DNA from 4 places in the Synechococcus sp. PCC 7336 genome. Region 3 is predicted to be linked to each of the others. Evidence: predicted binding sites of a transcription regulator. Region 3 holds the regulator's gene; each other region holds the start of a gene.

Region 1 (5,211 bases), 1.5 Mb from region 3:
CTCTGGCTGGCGCATCAGGCCCGTCATCCCCCCCACAAAAACTTGGCCGATCGCCGGTCTCAAGTGATTGTGTTTGAGCACATCTAGCAACTGCTGGAGCCAAGCTCCATAAGAACGGAATTGGCGGTTGAGTTCGGACCAGTCAATATTGAGGATGTCGTAGAAGGTTTTGCCCCGCAATTGCAGGTTGAGGAAGTTGTTGAGCAGTTGCAGCTCCTGTTCCAATTGTTCGATCGCATCCGGCTCGGTTCGGCGATCGTCATTCACAGGCGATAGGGGGGCAATGGTATGTCCGAGGGGAGAGCCCAGCCCTGTCTGGGAATCGCTTTGTAGGTTGAGTAAGACGGAGTGGCTCTGGTAAGAATCGGTCACCAAAATCGCCATAATGCGGTTGCGATCGACTGCCACCAGTTGTAGGTGGCGGATGGTGGCGGTGTCAGTTGGGGGAGCGGTGACGAGGGCAATGCAACCACTCAAGGTGGCCAAAATTTGAGTGGCTTGGTGCAGTAGGGTTTCGAGATTGTCGTTCAGTTGCTGGCCGAGGCGATCGGAGAGCACTTGCAAGAGTTGCTCCTGCAGGTCGGTGGGGTCTTCGATCAAGTCGTCAACGTAGACGCGATAGCCGTTATCGGAGGGAATGCGTCCGGCGGAAGTGTGGGGTTGGAACAATAAGCCGCTGCGCTCTAATACCGCCATGACATTGCGGATGGTGGCGGTGCTCACCCCCAAGTCGTAGGATTGGGCTAAGGTTTTGGAGCCCACAGGCTCTGCCGTGGCGATATAACTGCGAACCGTCGCCCAGAGAATATTTTGCTGTCGGGCATTCAAGTTAATTTGCATGGGGATCGTTGTACCGCATCGAGTGACTTCGGCTGTATTGCTGTACCTACGTGTATCCCACAGGTTGAATTCAGCGTAGCGCAGCCAGTTGCACGATCGCTAGTCTTCCCTGAAGTTACTCCCGCTATCCGTTCCAATCGACCTTCGAGCGATCGCCAACCTACCGCTAATTTTGGCGTTTGGGGCGTTCTCCCGGTTAGGATCGTATCGCTGACGCAGTTGCCGTTTAGCCAACTTAACTCCTGTCCTGACAGTGCTTATGCGCATTTTCCTCAAATCCAAGCTTCACAAAGCAATAGTGACTGAAGCGAATTTGGCCTATACGGGCTCCATCACCATCGATAAAGCCTTGATGGAGGCTGCCGATTTAGCTGAGTACGAGAAGGTATTGGTGGTGGATAATACCAATGGCAATCGCTTGGAGACTTATGCGATCGCGGGCGATCGCCATTCTGGCGTCGTCTGTATGAACGGTGCTGCCGCCCATTTGGTTCGGGCAGGGGATGAAATCACCATCATGTCATTTCACCTCCAAGACAAGCCCACCCAGCCGATCAAGCTCTTGCTGGATGCCAACAATCGCATTTTTAAAAATCTAACTCAGTTAGAGTTGGTCCGATAGCGGCACCCCGTCTAAGCAGAGACCCGTAGTTTTGAGAATGTGTCTATTAGACCCTTTCACTAGCGCTGTGGTTCGCTGCGCTAAATGCCTGGATTACCCCAAAAAAAGCCCCTCGCTTGAGGGGCGATCGCGCTTCAACGAGTTGCATTGACTTACACGTCGTAGTAGAGGGAGAACTCGTAGGGGTGAGGGCGCAAGCTGAGGGGAATCACCTCGTTGTCCAGCTTGTACTCGATCCAGTTGTTGATGAAGTCCTCGGTAAAGACGCCGCCTTCCAACATGAAGGCATGGTCGCTTTTGAGGTTCTCCAACGCCTCCGAGAGGGAGCCGGGAGTGGAGGGAATTTTTTCCAGTTCTTCGGGGGATAGATCGTAAATATCGACATCCAAGGGGCTGCCGGGATCGATTTGGTTCTTGATGCCGTCCAAACCAGCCATCAGCATGGCAGCAAAGGCCAGATAGGGGTTGCTGGTGGCGTCGGGGCAGCGGAATTCCAGACGCTTGGCCTTCGGATTGGAGCCAGTAATCGGAATCCGCACGGAAGCAGAGCGGTTGCCCTGCGAGTAGGCCAGGTTAACCGGCGCCTCAAAACCGGGGACCAACCGCTTGTAGGAATTGGTGGTGGGATTGGTAAAGGCGAGTAGGGCAGGAGCGTGCTTGAGGATGCCGCCGATGTAGTGCAGGGCCATCTGGCTCAGGTTGGCATAGCCGTCACCAAAGAAGAGGGGCTGGCCGCCTTTCCAGAGGGACTGGTGGGTGTGCATGCCGGTGCCGTTGTCGTTGAACAAAGGCTTGGGCATGAAGGTCACCGTCTTGCCGTGCTTCTTAGCCACATTCTTGATGACGTACTTGTAGATCATCAAGTAGTCTGCAGCGGAGATCATATCGGCAAACTTGACCCCCAACTCCGCTTGACCGCCTGTGGCCACTTCGTGGTGGTGCTTTTCGATCGGCACCCCTAGCTTGCCCATGGTCAGTAGCATTTCGGTGCGAAGGTCTTGGTAGGAGTCGGTGGGGGAGACGGGGAAATAGCCTTCTTTGTAGCGGGGCTTGTAGCCTAGGTTGCCGTCCTCTTCTTCGCGACCGGAGTTCCAGCGACCTTCGATGGAATCCACATAGTGATAGGCACTGTTTTGGGTTTGGTCGAACCGAACGTCGTCAAAAATGAAGAATTCTGCTTCGGGGCCAAAGTAGGCGGTATCGGCAATACCAGTGGAACTGAGATAGGCGATCGCTTTAGCGGCGATGCTGCGGGGGCAGCGCTCGTAAGGCTCGCCAGTGCGGGGCTCGCTAATGCTGCAGGTGAGGCTGAGGGTCGGAACTTCGGTGAAGGGTTCGAGCCAAGCGGTGTTGGGGTCGGGCACCATCAACATGTCGGATTCGTTAATGGCCTTCCAACCGCGAATACTGGAGCCGTCAAAGGCCAAGCCTTCCGCGAAAGTATCGGTGTCTATTTGATCGACATAGAAAGAGCAATGCTGCCAGGTGCCGGGTAGGTCGATAAATTTCAGATCGACAATCTGGACATCGTGCTCCTGAATCAGGTTCATTACGTCTTGGGGTGATGCCATTCGCGTCTGTCTCCTTTTAAATACCTGAATTTGTTCCTAGACGCCCCGATTCAATCGCTTCAAGAATACTGGAGCACCGGAGTCAATAGAGCGTCAGATTTTGCTCACCCGATCCTAGAGAGCCACCTACCCCTGTTTTGTATCTAGCAATACCAAAAAATCCGTTCTGCCTTAAGTGAATCTGCAGATACCTTCGCCCCCACCTCAATGCACCGAGTGGGTTGCTGTAAAGGTGCAACCCACTTGACGGAAATGACAAAGCTTCGCAGACGGGACAATGCGATCGTATAAAATAGCGCTCTATACTTTTCCGGCTATTAACGCGCTCTCCAAGATTGCTTGCGCCGCTAAGTTGCCTGAAATCGTTGCCCCTTCCATGCTGTCAATGTAATCCTGCATGGTGTAGCTACCGGCGAGGAAGAAATTGGGCACGGGGGTTGTTTGGTCGGGCCGATAGGGGTCCATTCCCGGCCCCTCGCGGTAAAGGGATTGGGCTAGCTTGACCACGCTGAACCAGGTCACATTTAAATTGCGGGCCGAGGGAAACAGATCTCGAACCTGCTGGCTAACCTGCTGGGCGATCGCCTCATTTTTCATGGGCACAAACCGATCGCCGGGGGTGAGCACCAATTGCAATAGCGAGCCTTCCCCCTCTTTGTAATAAGAGGACGGACTGGTGAGGGCGAGATCGGCAAAGCAGGAGAAATCGGCGTCGGCGGTGTAAAGCAGGTTATCCAGCCCGATGGCAGACGCCTGCTCGGCTGCCGTTTTCGCTTCCCCCCGCAATTCCGTCACCCAGCCGTCAAATCGCAGTTGGACGGTCACCACCGGCACGGCCTCCAGTTTGTAAATATTGTCGAACTGAGGCCAGCGACGCCAGTGGGGGGGCAGTAGGCGGTGGGTGCCGGGAATAGCCGCCGCGCAGACATAGGCATCGGCAGTGACTGTGTCCCCGTCAGCGAGTTTCAGACCCGAGACCCTCTGCCGATCTTCAGTTCCTGCCGTCAAGATTTCGCTGACGCCGCGACGGAGATGGAGTTTCGCCCCCCGCGATGTAATGTAGTCCACAATCGGTTTGTGGAGAAATTCGGCAGGAGAGCCTTCTAGCATGCGCAACACCGATGCCTCGGTTTTAGTGGCGAAGAACAAGAAGATGGTCAGCATGCAGCGGGCGGAGATATTCTCGGTGTCGATGAAGCCGAGGGCGTAGGCGATCGGATTCCACATGCGTTTGAGGCTGCCGTTGGAGCCGCCGTGGCTGCGAAACCAAGCGGCGAAGCTGATGCGATCGAGCTCGCGCACCTGCTGCATAGCTCCGTTAAAGTCCACCAAGCCGCGCACAATCGGGCTGGTGCCGAGGGCGATCGAGTTTTGCAGTTTGTCTCTGGCCGACAACTGCGAGGTGGTAAAGAACGCCTTTAAGCCATTGAAGGGGGCTCTGGCAAAGAAGCGAAAATCGAGGGCACCCAGCTCGCCACCGCGATTGACAAAGGTATGGGTGTGTTGTTTGGTCAGGAGATGGTCGAGGGCTCCCACTTTGGCCATCAGTCCAAAGAGGTTGTAGTAGCAGCCGAAAAAGACATGCAATCCCATTTCGATGTGGTTGCCATCTTTGTCTATCCAACTGCCAACTTTGCCCCCCACAAACGGACGATTCTCAAAAATTTCGACGGTGTGGCCCGCTTCCACTAGGTTGACGGCGGTATTCAGACCAGCCAGCCCAGCTCCAACAATGGCGACGTGCATGCGAATTTCCCTGACGTCAACTGTAACGCAATGTAAATCTTCCTCATTCTAAGGCACTAGCTGCGCGCGATCGCGCCAATCTGGGCGAAACAAAAGGGACGCCACAATGCGTCCCTAGTCCGCTGCAATGCGATCGCAAGACAGTCACGAGATCGCACTGAGATTTAGCGCTTGCGCTGAATGGCGAGTTCAGCCTGCCGGAGTTCGCTAGCCACTCGATCGAGCCGGTCTTGACGAATGGGACGAATTTTCTCTTGACGATAGTAAGAGCCCAAGGTGTTGAAGATGGTTCTGAGGGTGGTGTAAGACTGATATCCCTTATAGCGATTGCGGTTGTAGCGAGAGCCAAATGCCTCCATCACCGAAAGGGCCTCTTTGCGCACCTCCGCTTGATTTTCAGCCTCTGGGGGAACGGCGATCGCCTCGCGCAGC
Region 2 (5,211 bases), 1.2 Mb from region 3:
TGCGGGCACTAATTTCATTGCGCAGAATGGCTTCCACTTGCGCTTTGAGTTCGGGAGACAGCTCTTCGCCATTGCTATAAGCCGAAGCTGCTGCAATCACCGCCGCATTATCCGACTGGCCCCGGAAACCGAAACCCATTTGGTTGATTTTGATGTTGTAGTTGATGTCGTTAACGGCGAGTTCCGATTCGGCCTGCGATCGCAGCTGGGTCTGGCTACTGGTTACCAACAACACCATGCTCAAACCGGCCAGACCGAAGACGGAAAACAATTCCGAGCTAAACAAACCCACATACTGCTTGCCGCGCACGGGTAGGTTCGCCAGCCGACTCCATAAGCCTTTTGACTTGGGCTCGGGCATCCTCAGGCTTTCAACCGCAGGAGTGGAACTGGAGCCAAATCGAGGGCTGAAGCTAGCCAGCTCTTCGACTGGCTTCGTCCTTAGCTCGGCAGGATGAGCAATCTCCAGAGCATCCAAGGCTCTGCGGGCACTGGTCCCCAAACTGCCATTGGGATCGCTCTCTACAACTTGCCAGTATAGTTCTTTCGCCGCTTCAATATTTCCCGCTTGTTCCAAGGTATGTGCTTGAGAAATCTGGGCGATGAGTTGATTGATGTCGGGGGTAAAGCCAGTCGTAGAGACGCTTGCGAGAGAGGAGCGGGAGTTGGAAAGACGGGAGTTGGTGGCAGTCATGGGTTTACTGACAAACGACGAGAGAAACTGTTGGCTCTGAGGGTGCGAAATACAGCGGCAATATCGAGGATGGCAACTAATGAATCACCCACCGGGACAATGCCGTGCAAATAAGGACGAACTTGCTTTGATAATTGACTGGGCAGCGGTTTGAGCTGGCGGGGGTCGAGGTTAATTACCCCTTTCAATTCGGTGACGAGACAGCCCACCTGCGGGAGCTCGGCCGTGTCGAGATTGTTCGCTTGGCGATCGCGACTCAGTGCCAGCAAGGTCAGCTTCTCGGCAGAGCCCCCCGATCCCCTAGGGGTTTCTACCCCTAGCAGAGCGGCCAAATCTAAAACCCACAGCAACCGCCCCCGCTGATTCACCACTCCGGGCAGGTGGGGAGGGACGCCGGGAATCGCGCAGATGTTGCGGCGCACCTCAGTCATGGCTTCACTGGTATTTTCCAGCGGCATCGCCAATTGCACTCTAGGTCCGAGTTGAATCTGAAAGTATTCCTTCAGCATGGGTTGCGACTGCCGAGAGTGAGAGAAGTGGGGAACAGTGGTTCTGGAAGGCACGGCGCTGCCCGAACGCGTTCGGGACTTGCAGCCATTTGTGGAAAAGATTTTGCCGAGCTGCGATCGCGCGGAGATTAGTGCAGATATTGCTGCACGGTGGTCATAAATTCATTGGGGGCAAAGGGTTTGGTAATGTAGGCATTTCCCCCCTGTCGCAAGGCCCAAAACTGGTCGAATTCTTTGTCTTTTGAGGAGCAAAAGATGACGGGAATGCTGTCAAATTCGGAAGATTGGCGCAGCTCGCGGCAAAAGTCGAGGCCAGTGGCCCCCGGCATAATGATGTCGAGCACAATCATATCTGGCTTGGCGGGGCTTTTCTTCAACCATTCCCAGGCTTCTTCGGCAGAGCTGGCAAACTGAACGTGGTGTCCTGCATTTTGTAGCAGCGAGACAATTAATTGCTGTTCGGCGCGGGAATCTTCAACCACTAAGATAGATTTCATACTTGAGGTACCTTTGATGAAATGAGGCGTTCAATGCGAGACAAGAGGTCTTGAGAATTGAACGGTTTGGTGATGTAATCCGTCGAGCCAGCCATGCGGGCTCGCAAGCGATCGATCGCACCATCGCGGCCGGTCAACATCAGAATCGGCACGTCTTTTAATGCAGCAGATTGCCGCAGTAGCCGACAGAGCTCGTAGCCACTAATCTCCGGCATCGTAATGTCCAGCAAAATGGCACTGGGTTTGCGACGCACTAGCGCTGTCAGAGCCCGAGCCGGTTCCAGCAACTCCAACACGTCGTATCCAGCCGATTCGAGGGTTAAGCGAACTTTCCGCTGTACCGCTTTGCTGTCATCAATACAGGCGATGGTAAGTCGGGGCCGATCGCTCGCCGCCTGCAGGTTACCCAACCGAATGGCACCACTTTCCACCAGCGGGCCGATCAGTTCGGCCAGCCTCAGAACATCGACTGAGAAACATTCGGCCATGCGATAGAGACAGGGGGATTCATCCAGCAGGGCATCGAACCGATCGCGAGGGGGGAGGTGCCTCAGTAGCTCGCTCAAATGCTCGAACAGTTGCCCTCGATCGCCTGAAACAATCCGCTGAAAGGGGGAGGGGATGGTGGGACGCAATTGTCGCCAGCGCTGAATCTGCGTCCTGCGAGAGGCGATCGCCGTTTGGATCGGTACGTCCAGCAAAATGGGATCTAGGCCCAAAACCCGTTCGAATTGAATGTCGGTCTGCGGAATTGCCAACAGTTGGGTCATCCCCTCGCTGGTAACTTCCAGGAGCGCCTGTCGCACTTGCTTCAGGGTGAGTTCGCCAGATTGCCAAAAGTGGCAAATCAGATCGTAGGGGCCGAGGGATGGGATAGGATGCCATGCGAGGCTGGGAAAATTGGAACTGAGACAATATTTCAATCGGTCTAGATCCCCTTGAGTACTGGCAGCAAAATGCAGCTTTCCATTACCCACAACAACCTCCCAGAAGATGCCGCTGCCCTCTTTATCGTGAAAAACCAATCGCCCCGAAAGACGATTATCGATAATTCTCCTCAGTACTTTGGCAGGGGAGGAGTTGGATCGAGGTGAACTTGAAGGTAAAGGCGCGCTAGCAACCATGCAAACCTCGCTGCGAGACAAATTTCATGTTTCATGGGAAGCCCAGAGGCAGATAATTGAGATCGCGAGCAATGACAGCCCGACAATGACAGACCGAATCTGAGCCAATCGATTCCCGGGAAGCGGCCCGAGAATTTCATCCGATGCGTAGCGCATGATGCACCTGCACAACCGCGATCTTACCCAGACCGTATACTTTGATTAACTTGCCACTAGTTTTTCCTGAGAACCTTTCAAACGGACATCAACGGACATCCCTTGCTGCAACGGCAGGTGAGACTGTTGGCTTAGGTTACAGGTTTGTTTGCGTCCTACTTCAAATATCGGGCATTCCTGACAAACCTATTGATTTCGACAGGTCCATCTCTTCAGCCGATCGCCTACCCGCCGCAAACGCCAGTTGGCCTCAGATAAAGATCTAGTTTTTGGAGATATGTAGTCAGAGTTACAAAAGACCGGATCTTTACCTCGTAAGCTACGCCCATTCATGCAAAGACAGCCGATTTCAGCTCGATGGAGCGGGTTCGAGATCGAGTTGTGATGCTTTGCGAATCGAGGAATGCAGCTATGCCTGAAGTCACTTTTCCCGCCTATAAAACGGGCGATTTTTTAGTAGATTATGAAGAAAAAGTTTTTCCCGATGTTCAGGCTGAACCTGGGGAGAAAGCGCTCGTCACCTTCCACACGGTTGCATTTGAGGGCTCGATTGGGCTCGTCAATCTGTTGCAAGCCACCCGTTTGATTCGCAAAGGCTTCGAAACCTCCGTGCTGCTCTACGGTCCTGGCGTTACCCTCGGCGTGCAGCGGGGCTTTCCCAAGCTGGGAGATGGGGCATTTCCCGGTCACCTAGCCATGAACGACCAACTGGTCAAGATTATGGAAGAAGGGGGGAAAGTTTACGCCTGCAGATTTGCGCTACAAGCACTGTACGGCCATGGCGAACCTTCTTTGATCCCCGGCATTACTCCCATTAATCCCCTCGATGTTTTGGACATCGTATTAGTCCATCGCAAAGAGGGAGCCTTTATTTTGGATACCTGGACGATGTAGTGACTACTCTCACCGCTACCCCTACGGGGCTAGCGGGAGCTTCTCAGACTCACGAGTGAGAGTTGCTGTTTCACAGGCATCCCAGCGGATAAGCCTCCACAGCCAGAGAGCGGTAGTCCAACCGCCCTGCGTTTAACTATCCTATCCCCCTCACCGCCAAACGCTCTGCGTTCTGGCGGGAGTACCCCGGAGGTCATGATGGACAAATCCCCCACGATTCGAGTCGCTGCCGCACAAATCAGTCCGGTGTTATTTAGCCGGGAGGGAACGACCGAGAAGGTGCTGGCGGCGATCGCCGATGCCGCCCAACAGGGAGTGGAGCTAATCGTCTTTCCCGAGACCTTCATTCCCTACTATCCCTATTTCTCCTTCGTGCAGCCCCCTGTGCTGATGGGCAAGGAACACATGCGTCTTTACGAAGAAGCTGTGGTCGTTCCCGGTCCAGTCGTGGATGCCGTCAGCCAAGTGGCCAAAGATCGCGGCATAGTGGTGGTTTTGGGCATAAACGAGTTGGATGGGGGGTCTCTCTACAACAGTCAGTTGCTATTCGATGCGGACGGGTCGCTGTTGCTAAAACGGCGCAAGCTTACCCCCACCTTTCACGAGCGCATGGTGTGGGGACAGGGGGACGGAGCCGGACTCAAAGTGGTGGAGACTGCCGTGGGTCGGGTGGGCGCTCTCGCTTGCTGGGAGCATTACAACCCTCTGGCGCGCTATGCCTTGATTGCCCAGCGGGAGCAAATTCACTGCGCCCAATTCCCCGGTTCGATGGTGGGGGATATCTTTGCCGAGCAAATCGAGGTCACCATTCGCCACCACGCTCTGGAGTCCGGCTGTTTTGTCGTCAATGCCACTGGCTGGCTGTCCGCCGAACAGGTGCGGCAGATTGCGGACGATCCCAAATTGCAGCGGGTATTGGCGGGGGGCTGCCACACCGCCATTATCAGCCCCGAGGGAAAACACCTGTGCGAGCCCATTCGAGAGGGGGAAGGACTGGCGATCGCCGATCTGGACTTTTCTCTGATTATCAAGCGCAAGCGCATGGTGGATGCGGTCGGTCACTACGCTCGCCCCGAGTTGCTCAAGTTGTGGATGAACAGCGACCCGCAGCCCTACTCGCTGGAGACCGGAACAGGGGCGATCGCGCCAGCAGTCCCCCCACCGGAGGCAGAGCCTGCCCATTCCTCAAACGCGATCGCCCACTGCGACCCCCAACCGGTCGCTTGAGTCAACCCTTTCCCAACCCAACCGTTCCTGCAGTCGAGCCTAGCCAAGTCAATGAATAAACAACGATTGATTACCGAGCTGCAATCCCGAGGACTGAACCTCTGCCGAGA
Region 3 (5,211 bases):
TGCAGTCGCTTCTGAACGCGATGGAGAGAAGTGGGGGGCAAGGGCATTTCTGCCGTATCTAGCCGCGGTTTCAGGCTGTCCAGATCGGGCCAAGAGTCAATATCGGCGCAGGGGCAGGGGCCAGTGCCACTGGCGGAGACAGACGCTGGCAGCGGCACGAGCAGATCGCAGCGACTGCAGGCTTCAATATCCCAGCGATTGGCCAGCAACTCTTCAATACTTTCATTTGTGCCACTCAAGTAGCACCGGCCGGCATTGCGGTACATAAATCGCCAGTTACGCTCGAATTCCGCACTATATCCATCGGCGCTCAGGATCGATTGGGGCTTGAGCTGTTGGAGGCGATCGCGGCGATCGATATCCACGGCTTTACCCATTTGCAACCAACAGGCAACATATGCCTTAACTCGTTCGGGGCTAGCCATGATGCCATAAGGATACTTCTACTTTGAGTGTAAGTAGGTCAATGCATACCTATCGCGATCGTGTCAAAGATTTTCCGAAACTTCACAGCGCTTAATGAGTCGCTCGATCGCTTCATAAATTGACAGAAGCTCTCAAGTTTTATACCGATATTCTCCCAACGTGGGTTCGACAAGGGACTGGACCCCATCCCCTAACCCCTTCCCCCAGAATTACGGCTGACGCCACGCTTCGCGAGGGGAGAGGGGTCGGGGGTGAGGGCAATTCAGAGCTCGGAACCTTACTGCAACAACAGCGCCACTTCCTTGGCAAAATACGTCAAAATCAGATCGGCACCCGCCCGTTTCATACTCAGCAGCGTTTCCAACATCACCTTTTTGCCATCAATCCAGCCCATTTGCTCGGCAGCTTTAATCATGGCGTACTCACCACTGACGTTATAGGCCGCCACTGGCAGATTGGTAGATTCTTTGATGCGATAAATGATGTCTAGATAAGCTAACGCAGGCTTCACCATCACCATATCTGCCCCCTCCATCTCGTCTAACTCCATTTCGCGCATGGCCTCGCGAGCATTGGCAGGGTCCATTTGGTAGGTCTTTTTATCGCCCGCCTTGGGAGCAGAACCCAAGGCATCGCGGAAGGGACCGTAATAGGCAGAAGCATACTTAGCCGAATAAGCCAGAATTGCAACGTCTTCAAACCCCTTTTCGTCCAGCGCTTCCCGCAATGCTCCAATCCGACCGTCCATCATGTCGGAGGGGGCGACAATATCGGTCCCCGCTTCTGCTTGACACAGTGCTTGCTCGACCAAGACCTCGACAGTTTCGTCGTTGAGAATGATGCCATCTCGAACGATGCCGTCATGACCGTCGCTGTTGTAGGGGTCGAGGGCCACGTCAGTGATGAGGGTAATGTTGGGGATAGCGGCTTTGATAGCTTTCAGCGCTTGAGGAATTAAGCCGTCGGGATTGAAGCTTTCGCTGCCGTAGGAATCTTTTTTCTCCTCGGGTACGGCAGGGAAGAGCGCGATCGCCCGAATGCCCAACTGATGCGCCTCTTGCACTTCTTTGACGAGCAGATCGAGGGTATAGCGATAAGACCCCGGCATAGAGGTAACTTCTTCGCGGGTGTTTTCCCCTTCCATCACAAACAAGGGATAAATCAGATCTTTAACAGACAGTTGAGTTTCCTGCACCATGTCGCGGATGGCAGCAGTGCGGCGCAGGCGGCGGGGGCGGTAGGTGAGATCCATAGCTGAGTCAAAGGGTTGTGGGGAAAGGGTTTTGTCAAGCCGATCGAAGGGCCTTTTTATCCTACTGCACGGGGGGATTGTCCGATTCGGTCCCCTCTAGCGCGAGGGATAGCCGGTATATAGCCCGCCGATCGCAGCCGGTCTGTTTGGCCACCTGACGGCTCGCCTGCGATCGCGATAGACCCTGCCCTATCAACTCCCGCAATTGCTCGCGCAAAGCAGATTCCGACGTATCCGCAGGCTTAGGCTGCGCGCCTGCCAAAACTAAGGTGAACTCACCCCGAGGCGATCGCTCGGCGAACTGTTCCAGCGCAGACGCCACCGTTCCCCGCCAAAATTCCTCGTAACGTTTCGTTAATTCGCGGGCCACCACAATGGGGCGATCGGGCTCCACATAGGCCAGTAAATCCTTCAGCGTGCGGGTCAAGCGGTGCGGGGCTTCATACAACACTATCGTGCGCCTCTCCTCCGCAAGCTCTTGCAGAATCGCGTCCCGCTGCTTGCGCGCAGTGGGGAGAAACCCTTCAAATGCAAATCGCTGTGCGGGCAAACCCGAGGCCACTAACGCCACAATCAGAGCGGTGGGACCGGGCACGGGCACGATCGCGATGCCAGCGGCAATACAGGCTTGCACCAACTCCACCCCCGGATCGGAGATACCGGGCATGCCAGCATCTGTCACCAGGGCGATCGCCTCTCCCGCCTGTAGCTTCGCGACTAATTCTGGCGTGCGGCGGGCAATGTTGTGGCGGTGGTAGCTCAGCAATGGGGTGGAAATGCCAAAGTATTTGAGCAAGCTACCGGAATGACGGGTATCTTCTGCTGCAATCGAGTCCACCTCGCGCAAAATATGTAAGGCGCGATCCGATACATCGCCGCGATTGCCAATCGGCGTTCCCACCAAATAGAGCGTGCCGGGTTCGACGGTCATTACAGACATCAACGATGAAACTCGCAAGGGTGTAGACAATTATGGACTCTATCCCGAGCAGCAATTCTGACCCAAATGGGCTTGCCGAGTCCAGGCAATTGGTGGCGATCGAGCTGTTATCGGTTTATCTTTGAGAAAAATGTGCACTAGGATACAAAACCTGACGGCGGATAGCCTCTAGTGTATGTAAAAAATTAAGGCTCCATCATGCAGATTGGCCAGCTTAACCTGCCGAATTGAGCGCGTTAGAGTTTTAACTGGATTGACAGCCAATTAAATAGAATGCGACAGATCTCTATCCAAAGCCAATATCGAGCACCAATCGGTCTACAGAATCAATTCGTCATTGAGAGTTAATACACCTGACTGAGGATAGAGATTATGATCCCATTGGATTCGGTAGCAGCCCCTGAAAGACCCCTATCCTCTGTTTTTAAGGAAATGGCAGGCACTCAGTATCCGCCAATGGTGGACACTTACGAGCGCGGCAAGACCATTTTCTTTCCGGGCGATCCGGCAGAACGAGTCTATTTTCTCCAGAAAGGGGCAGTTAAGCTCTCGCGGGTGTACGAATCGGGGGAAGAGATTACGGTAGCACTATTGCGGGAAAATAGTATTTTTGGGGTGCTTTCCCTGCTGACGGGACAACATTCCGATCGCTTTTACCATTCAGTGGCATTCACGACGGTCGAGTTACAGTCGCTGCCGATCGAGCAGGTACAAAAGGCGCTAGAAGATAATGCCGAATTGGCGATGTTACTGCTAAAAGGCTTGTCTTCTCGGATTTTGGAAACGGAGATGATGATCGAGACCTTAGCCCATCGAGATATGGGCTCTCGCTTGGTCAGTTTCTTGCTCATTCTCTGCCGCGACTTTGGCCTCCCCAGCAGCGATGGCGTCACCATCGACTTGCGTTTATCCCACCAAGAAATTGCCGAGGCGATCGGCTCGACGCGAGTCACCATTACGCGGTTATTGGGCGATTTGCGCAAACACAACTATATTTCTATTCACAAGAAAAAAATTACCGTTCGCGATCCGATTCAACTGGGCAAGCGATTTACCTAGAGGCTCGCAAAGGGGGCTCTAACGGCGATGCCTGCTTTGTATAAGTCGCCACTCAGTATATCCTCTCTACGTCCCATCTCTCCCTTGGAGATCGATCGCCAGCACGGACCCCACCAAACGCTTGCTCGGAGCGCGATCGCAATAGAATAGAATGATCCTCGTTGTTCGACTGACGTCCGGCGTTGCTCGACTGACGTCCGGCGTTGCTCGACTGACGTCCGGCAGGAATGAAAGGCGTCGGCGATCGTCACTCGGGTATAGACTCAGTAACATGGAGCTAAATCATAGATTCTGAGATCCAACATCAGAATCAGCTCGAATCTAAATTGAATCTATAGATGTCGTGACGATTGCGATATGATGTGCTAGTCAGCAACACCTGTTCGTAAAAACGCAAGGAAAGGGTCAGTGATTAAGGTAGCCATTAACGGATTTGGCCGCATCGGTCGTAACTTCTTACGATGCTGGTTGACGAGAGCAAACTCCGGCCTCGATATCGTTGCCATTAACGATACGGGGGATGCTAATACCAGCGCTCACCTGCTCAAATACGACTCTATCCTCGGTCCTCTCGAGGGCGTGAATGTCGAAGCCCGAGATGGCAAGCTACTCCTCGATGACAAAGCCATCACAGTGGTTTCCGATCGCAACCCCAACAACCTGCCCTGGAAAGCAATGGGCATCGATCTGGTAATCGAAGCCACTGGCGTCTTCCGCAACTACAAAGGCGCTGCCCGCCACGTCGAAGCCGGTGCCAAGAAAGTCATGATTACTGCTCCTGCCAAGGGGTCTGACGTTCCCACCTACGTTTATGGGGTCAACCAAAACGATTACGATCCCGTGGGAGACATTGTGGTGAGCAACGCGAGCTGCACCACCAACTGCCTTGCCCCCATCCTTAAGGTCATTCTGGAGAAATTCGGCGTGGTGCGGGGCATTATGACCACCACCCACAGCTACACGGGCGACCAGCGTCTGCTGGATAACACCCACCGCGATCTGCGCCGCGCCCGTGCCGCTGCCTTGAGCATTGTGCCCACCACCACTGGGGCAGCAACCGCTGTTGCACTCGTGCTGCCCGAGCTTAAGGGGAAGCTGGGGGGCTTGGCAGTCCGCGTTCCGACCCCCAATGTTTCCTTGGTCGATCTGGTCGTTCAAACCGAACAGAAGGTCATTGCCGAAGAAGTGAACGGTGCCCTCAAAGAAGCCTCTGAGAATGGTTTGGCCGGTATTTTGGGTTATTCGGAAGTTCCCTTGGTTTCGATCGACTACCGTCGGGCCCATTGCTCCTCTGTGGTGGACTCTCTCCTAACCACGGTTCTCGATGGCGATTTGGTCAAGCTGATGGCTTGGTACGACAACGAGTGGGGCTACTCCCAGCGCGTTGTAGACTTAGCCGAGCACATGTCCGCCAAGTGGCAAGGGTAATTTTTCAGCCTCTCTCTGACTGGGCGATCGCGGTTTACCGAGGTCACGGCCAAGTGATAGCCTAGTCAGCGGAAAATGGTGAGCAAAAGTGCTTAGCGTCGCACAT
Region 4 (5,211 bases), 1.7 Mb from region 3:
AGACTTCAGCCAAACCCTTGCCCTCTGGAATATTCGGACGGAGGCCAACTGCTCGTTGGAGCTAGCTCCGGCTTCTGCCAATGGAATTGGAGTTCCCCAACTGCCGCAAGGGGATAAATTGCATCACAAGTTTGCGATCGTCGATGCCGCTTTACCGGGGGCTAGCGTAATTTTAGGCTCCCACAACTGGAGTCGAGCTGCCAATCGCATTAATGACGAGACTTTACTTATCATCTCCTCTGCCGAAATCGCGGCTCACTTCTCGCGCGAGTTCGATCGCCTGTTTAGCGTCGCCCAGCTCGGTCCCCCTCAATTTTTATTGGCGAATGCTGCGCAGCCCGTCCGCTGTCTGACTCCACAACAGAGTCGCGTTGTCAATCTCAATACGGCTACTCCCGAGCAGTTGGAGGCTTTACCCGGCATTGGTCCGACATTAGCCCAGCGGATTGTTCGCGCTCGCCCGATTCGGTCTCGGTCGGATCTAGAGGCGATCGAGGGGATTGGGCCTGCAAAGTTGGCGGATTTGCGGGGACGGGTGGTGTGGTAATTCGGGCTTTAATCTGCCGAATACTGCTGGAACTCTTCCTCCTGCTCCTCAAGCGAATCTGTCGTCTTCGCCAAGCTGGCATTAAACGCCACCAAAAACGAGTCGGGCTCTGCCAAACTCATGACTAAGCGATTGCAGTCCACCTGAAATCCCAGTGGTCCTGCCAGACGGAGGAAAAGCGATCGCGGTGTGGCAACGGGAATGCCAATCACCTTCTCGGGGCTGGTAATGGGGGCGACCGTGCCTTGAAAATCGGTGTGGAGACCCAGTCCCATCAACCAATTCCAATTGTCTAGCCCCGCTCGGCCCAAATCTTGCAGGAGAAAACTTTCGTGAAAGAGATTTCCCTCGCGAATCAACAACTCGTGCTCGGTGATTTCGACATACGCTGTCGAGGGGGTGACGTCAAACAGGGATAGCATTGCGCGACTGACGGGATCGTCCGCAACCTGCATGGCAAAGCGCATGATGGGGGCTCCTAGAGTCTGGGTGAGGGCTCGGGCAGGAATAACTTCGGTCGAGCGGCAGGGGTGCAGGCCAGGATACGCCCGTGGCTGAGGGTGTAGAGGGCTGCAGCTTGAGTGCGAATGGCCTCGAACTCGTCTGACGCATCCAACACCACCAGACTAGCCGGACGACCCAGGGCGATTCCGTAGCGATCGTCAAGATTTAGGGTCTTGGCTCCGTTATGGGTCACCATATCCAAACAAGCTTTGACTTGTTCTCGACCAGTCATCTGACAGATATGAACGGCCATGTGGGCTACGTTCAGCATATTGCCAGTGCCCAGGCTGTACCAAGGATCGCGGATACAATCATGCCCCAATGAGACATTATTTCCCTGCTGCCAGAGTTCTTTGACTCGCGTGACTCCCCGCCGTTTGGGGTAGGTATCGGTGCGCCCCTGCAGGGTGATGTTGATCAGGGGGTTGGCCACACAGTTGAGTTGGGTGCGGCGGATCGAGCCGAGCAGTTTTTGGGCGTAACCGTTGTTATAGGAATGGAAGGCGGTGGTGTGACTGGCGGTGACGCGGCTGCCCAGATCGCGGCGCAGGGTTTGAGCCACCATCACTTCTAGAAAGCGGGATTGGTCGTCATCAATTTCGTCGCAATGGATATCGATGAGTTTGTCGTATTGTTCTGCCCAATCGAAGATCTGCTGGAGCGATCGCACTCCGTCTTCGCGGGTGAGTTCGTAGTGGGGGATGCCGCCGATCGCATCTGCGCCTAATTTCAAGGCCTCTTCCATCAGCTCGAGCTGTTGCGGGCTGCCATAGAGGCCATCTTGCGGAAAGGCCACCACCTGCAGGTTCATCCAATCTTTGACTTCCTCCCGCACGGCCAATAGCCCCTTGAGGGCGATCAAGCTCGATTCGCTCACATCAGCATGGGAACGGACGTGTAAGACGCCTTGGGCGGCTTGGGTTTTGAGGGTGGCGATCGCCCTTTGCTCGACATCTTCGATCGACAGTTTTTGCTTGCGATCGCGCCAGATTTCAATGCCTTCAAACAGGGTGCCACTTTCGTTCCAGCGGGGTTCGCCTGCGGTGTCTGCCGAGTCGAGGTGAATGTGGGATTCCACAAAGGGGGGGATAGCGAGGCGATCGCTGCAATCAATTTCTTCGCGGGCGGTGGCGTCGAGGCGGGGGGCGATGGCGGCAAAGGTTCCGGCGGCGATCGCGATGTCTTGAGGAACTGAATGGTCTTGCAATCGGGCGCGGCGCAGAATGAGGTCGAATGGGGGCACAAATGTCCTCTCTGACTCGAATGCCTCAAGCATGGCATGCCATTCGCTGGGCGATCGCCCACTGGAGCTTCAAAAGGCGATCGCCATCGATCGGCCCAATGGCTTGGAGGCATGAAATCTGCTCTAGAGCACTTCGGGCCCCGATTCCCCCGTACGAATGCGAATCGCTTGCTCCACAGAGGAAATAAAAATCTTGCCGTCCCCGATTGCCCCCGTGCGGGCTGCTTCGATCGCCATCTGCAATGCCTTATCGAACTTTTCGTCCGCCACTACAATCTCGACCCGCAACTTTTGCAAAAACTCTGTGGGTTGTCCCGTCTGGCTCTCTTGCCCGGTCGTCATGCCTCGCTGGCGACCGAACCCGCGCACTTCACTAATCGTCATACCGGCGACACCGATCTCCACCAGCGCATTTTTGACAGCTTCTAGACGAAACGGACGAATCACCGCCGAAATTTTTTTCAACGAACAGCCCTCTATATGGCAGCAGTTTGTTTTTGGTGTATCACTCAGTCTGAGAGTTAAATTGTAGCGATAGCTACTTTCCCACGGACAGATGTCGAAGGAGATACTCCATCGCGGACAAACGACAGGAACCCCTACAGATAAGTCAGTTCGACGGGGAATCCTCGCTCGAAAGATAGCCGACCTCAATCGTTTGTCTTAACTCTGATGCTGTCATTTCGTATCGTTCTTTCTCCGCTGGCTTCCGAGATCCGTCTGCGCTGAAAGGTAATGGACGCAATAGAAGATGCCTTTAGCCGCAAACTTTACCTCTGCGGGGGGAATCCATAGTTATAATGCAGAAAAGATTAACTTTTGTATCGTTCCTGTATCTTAGGGGAGATTTCCGCAGTCTGAACCTGTGGTTCCCTGCAAGATGCCTCCATCGTCCCCCCCCAAAACTGGCTCAATCAATAATGACTAAAGCTATCGATTTGCCATCTTCCTCTCCCTTCAAGATCCCCCGAACTTGGTCGATTGGCTTTGCTGCTGTGGCGGCGGTGGGAGCGATTTACTTGGGCTCGACGCTGTGGCGGCAACGGAGCGCGGGCTGGGATGTCAATGCCCTGACGGTGCCGGTGGAAGAACAGCCCATTGCCATTCGCATTACCGCCAGTGGCGCCATCCAACCCATCAGCAGTGTTAACTTGAGCCCCAAAAATGCAGGACTGATTGCCGAGCTGCTGGTGGAGCAGGGGGATGTGGTTGAGGCGGGGCAACCGATCGCCCGCATGGATGCCGAAGATATCAATGCCGACGTGGCTCGCGCTCTGGCTCAGGTGGATCGGGCCGCAGCCGAGTTAGACGAGGCCAGAGCGGGTAACCGTCCTGAAGAAATTGCCCAGGCTCGCGCCCGCGTCGCTCAAGCCGAAGCCCTCGAAATTGAGGCCGAGGCCCGGTTGGCACTGGCTCTAGATCGCCTAGAACGCAATCGATCGCTGGCAGCGGAGGGAGCGATCTCTCGGGACGAAATGGATGGGGTTGAGAATGAAGTCAATGTGACCCAAGCCACCTTGGCGTTGCAGCAAGCCAACCTGCAGGAGACTCGCGATGCCCTGAGCTTAAGTCAGCGGGGCAGTCGCGACGAAGACATTGCGGCAGCCGAGGCGGAGCTAGCTGAGGCACAAGCCCAGTTGCAATCGGCTCGGGTGCGTCAGGCAGATACGGTAGTGCGGGCTCCCTTTACCGGTACAATTACGCAGAAATTCGCCACGGTGGGTGCATTTGTGACGCCGACCACCTCGGCGTCCGATGCAGCATCGGCCACCTCGACGGCGATCGTGGCGCTGGCCGACGGATTGGAGGTGCTGGCGGAAGTTCCCGAAGTCGATATCGGCCAAATTCGGCTGGGTCAAACGGTGGAGATTTTAGCCGATGCCTATCCCGACGAGGTGTTTGAGGGGCAGGTCAAGCTGATTGCTCCAGAAGCGGTGGTGGAGCAAAATGTCACGTCATTTCAGGTGCGAGTCGATTTGGTCACTGGCCTGGATAAGCTGCTGTCGGGCATGAATGTGGATGCCACGTTTATTGGCGACGAGGTCCCGAATGGGTTGGTGGTGCCGACGGTGGCGATCGTGACGATTGATGGCAAGACAGGAGTATTGGTGCCGGAGGATGACAACAAGCCTCGCTTCCAACCGATTACGATTGGGTCTTCGGTGGGCAACGAAACGCAGATCTTGAGTGGCATTGAAGCGGGCGATCGCGTCTTTATCGATCTGCCCCCCGATGTCAATTTGGAAAACCTCAACTTCGGTCGCGATCGCGACAGCTAATTCGCTGACTTTGCAGGCTATTTCTTCTCAACTCCCTATCCCAGAAGTACTGTGCCATGAATCTCGCTGAAAGTTTCTCGATGTCGATCGCAACGCTGACGGCAAACAAGCTGCGCAGCACGCTGACCATGTTGGGGATTGTGATCGGCAATGCCTCGGTGATTGCGCTGGTGGGTTTGGGAGAAGGGGCGCAAAACTACGTCCAAAGCGAAATTGAAGGGTTAGGTCCCAATATCTTATTTGCGCTGCCGGGAAATACCGAATCGCAGCGGGCGGGCTTTAACCAACCCAAAACCCTCGTGCTAGCCGATGCTGTTGCGATCGCCGAACAGGTGCCCTCCGTCGTTGCCGTCGCCCCCGAATACAACACGCGCGGCGTCGTGTCGGTGGGCAATCGCAGTTCTAACACCACCATTGTCGGCACTACTGATGGGTTCCCGCTGGTGCGCAATTTCGACGTGGCTCGGGGGCGATTTGTCTCCGAGCTCGACCTACAACGCAACCGCCCAGTGGCGGTATTGGGCTCTGAATTAGCCGATCGCATGTTTGACGATCGCAATCCGTTGGGCACTCGCCTGCGCATCAACAATGTCAGCTTTGAAGTGATTGGCGTATTGGCAGGAAAAGGCTCTAGTGTT

Evidence for each region. Region 3 encodes NtcA, which controls nitrogen genes in cyanobacteria. Its sites were predicted from a motif close to GTANCNNNNGNTAC; they were not measured.
Region 1: glnA (type I glutamate--ammonia ligase) is a predicted target of NtcA. The motif match lies at 3,173-3,186, and genes of this name have one in related genera.
Region 2: SYN7336_RS00845 (MSMEG_0572/Sll0783 family nitrogen starvation response protein) is a predicted target of NtcA. The motif match lies at 3,260-3,273, and genes of this name have one in related genera.
Region 4: SYN7336_RS11045 (P-II family nitrogen regulator) is a predicted target of NtcA. The motif match lies at 2,823-2,836, and genes of this name have one in related genera.

Annotation. Positions count from the first base shown of each region.
Region 1 is NZ_CM001776.1:426,365-431,575, reverse strand. It holds gene SYN7336_RS02120 (heat-inducible transcriptional repressor HrcA) at 1-840, opposite strand, end outside; gene panD (aspartate 1-decarboxylase) at 1,100-1,462, shown strand; gene glnA (type I glutamate--ammonia ligase) at 1,615-3,033, opposite strand; gene zds (9,9'-di-cis-zeta-carotene desaturase) at 3,334-4,779, opposite strand; gene SYN7336_RS02100 (hypothetical protein) at 4,944-5,211, opposite strand, start outside.
Region 2 is NZ_CM001776.1:168,385-173,595, forward strand. It holds gene SYN7336_RS31935 (methyl-accepting chemotaxis protein) at 1-694, opposite strand, end outside; gene SYN7336_RS23835 (chemotaxis protein CheW) at 691-1,257, opposite strand; gene SYN7336_RS00835 (PleD family two-component system response regulator) at 1,332-1,700, opposite strand; gene SYN7336_RS00840 (response regulator) at 1,697-2,725, opposite strand; gene SYN7336_RS00845 (MSMEG_0572/Sll0783 family nitrogen starvation response protein) at 3,392-3,874, shown strand; gene SYN7336_RS23840 (Nit6803 family nitrilase) at 4,073-5,101, shown strand; gene SYN7336_RS00855 (MSMEG_0568 family radical SAM protein) at 5,153-5,211, shown strand, end outside.
Region 3 is NZ_CM001776.1:3,993,356-3,998,566, reverse strand. It holds gene SYN7336_RS26755 (hypothetical protein) at 1-425, opposite strand, end outside; gene hemB (porphobilinogen synthase) at 704-1,678, opposite strand; gene rsmI (16S rRNA (cytidine(1402)-2'-O)-methyltransferase) at 1,740-2,609, opposite strand; gene ntcA (global nitrogen regulator NtcA) at 2,991-3,677, shown strand; gene SYN7336_RS31205 (hypothetical protein) at 3,744-3,950, opposite strand; gene gap (type I glyceraldehyde-3-phosphate dehydrogenase) at 4,086-5,105, shown strand.
Region 4 is NZ_CM001776.1:2,320,189-2,325,399, reverse strand. It holds gene SYN7336_RS11065 (phospholipase D-like domain-containing protein) at 1-547, shown strand, start outside; gene SYN7336_RS25460 (hypothetical protein) at 556-1,014, opposite strand; gene codA (cytosine deaminase) at 1,026-2,294, opposite strand; gene SYN7336_RS11045 (P-II family nitrogen regulator) at 2,418-2,759, opposite strand; gene SYN7336_RS11040 (efflux RND transporter periplasmic adaptor subunit) at 3,215-4,573, shown strand; gene SYN7336_RS11035 (ABC transporter permease) at 4,630-5,211, shown strand, end outside.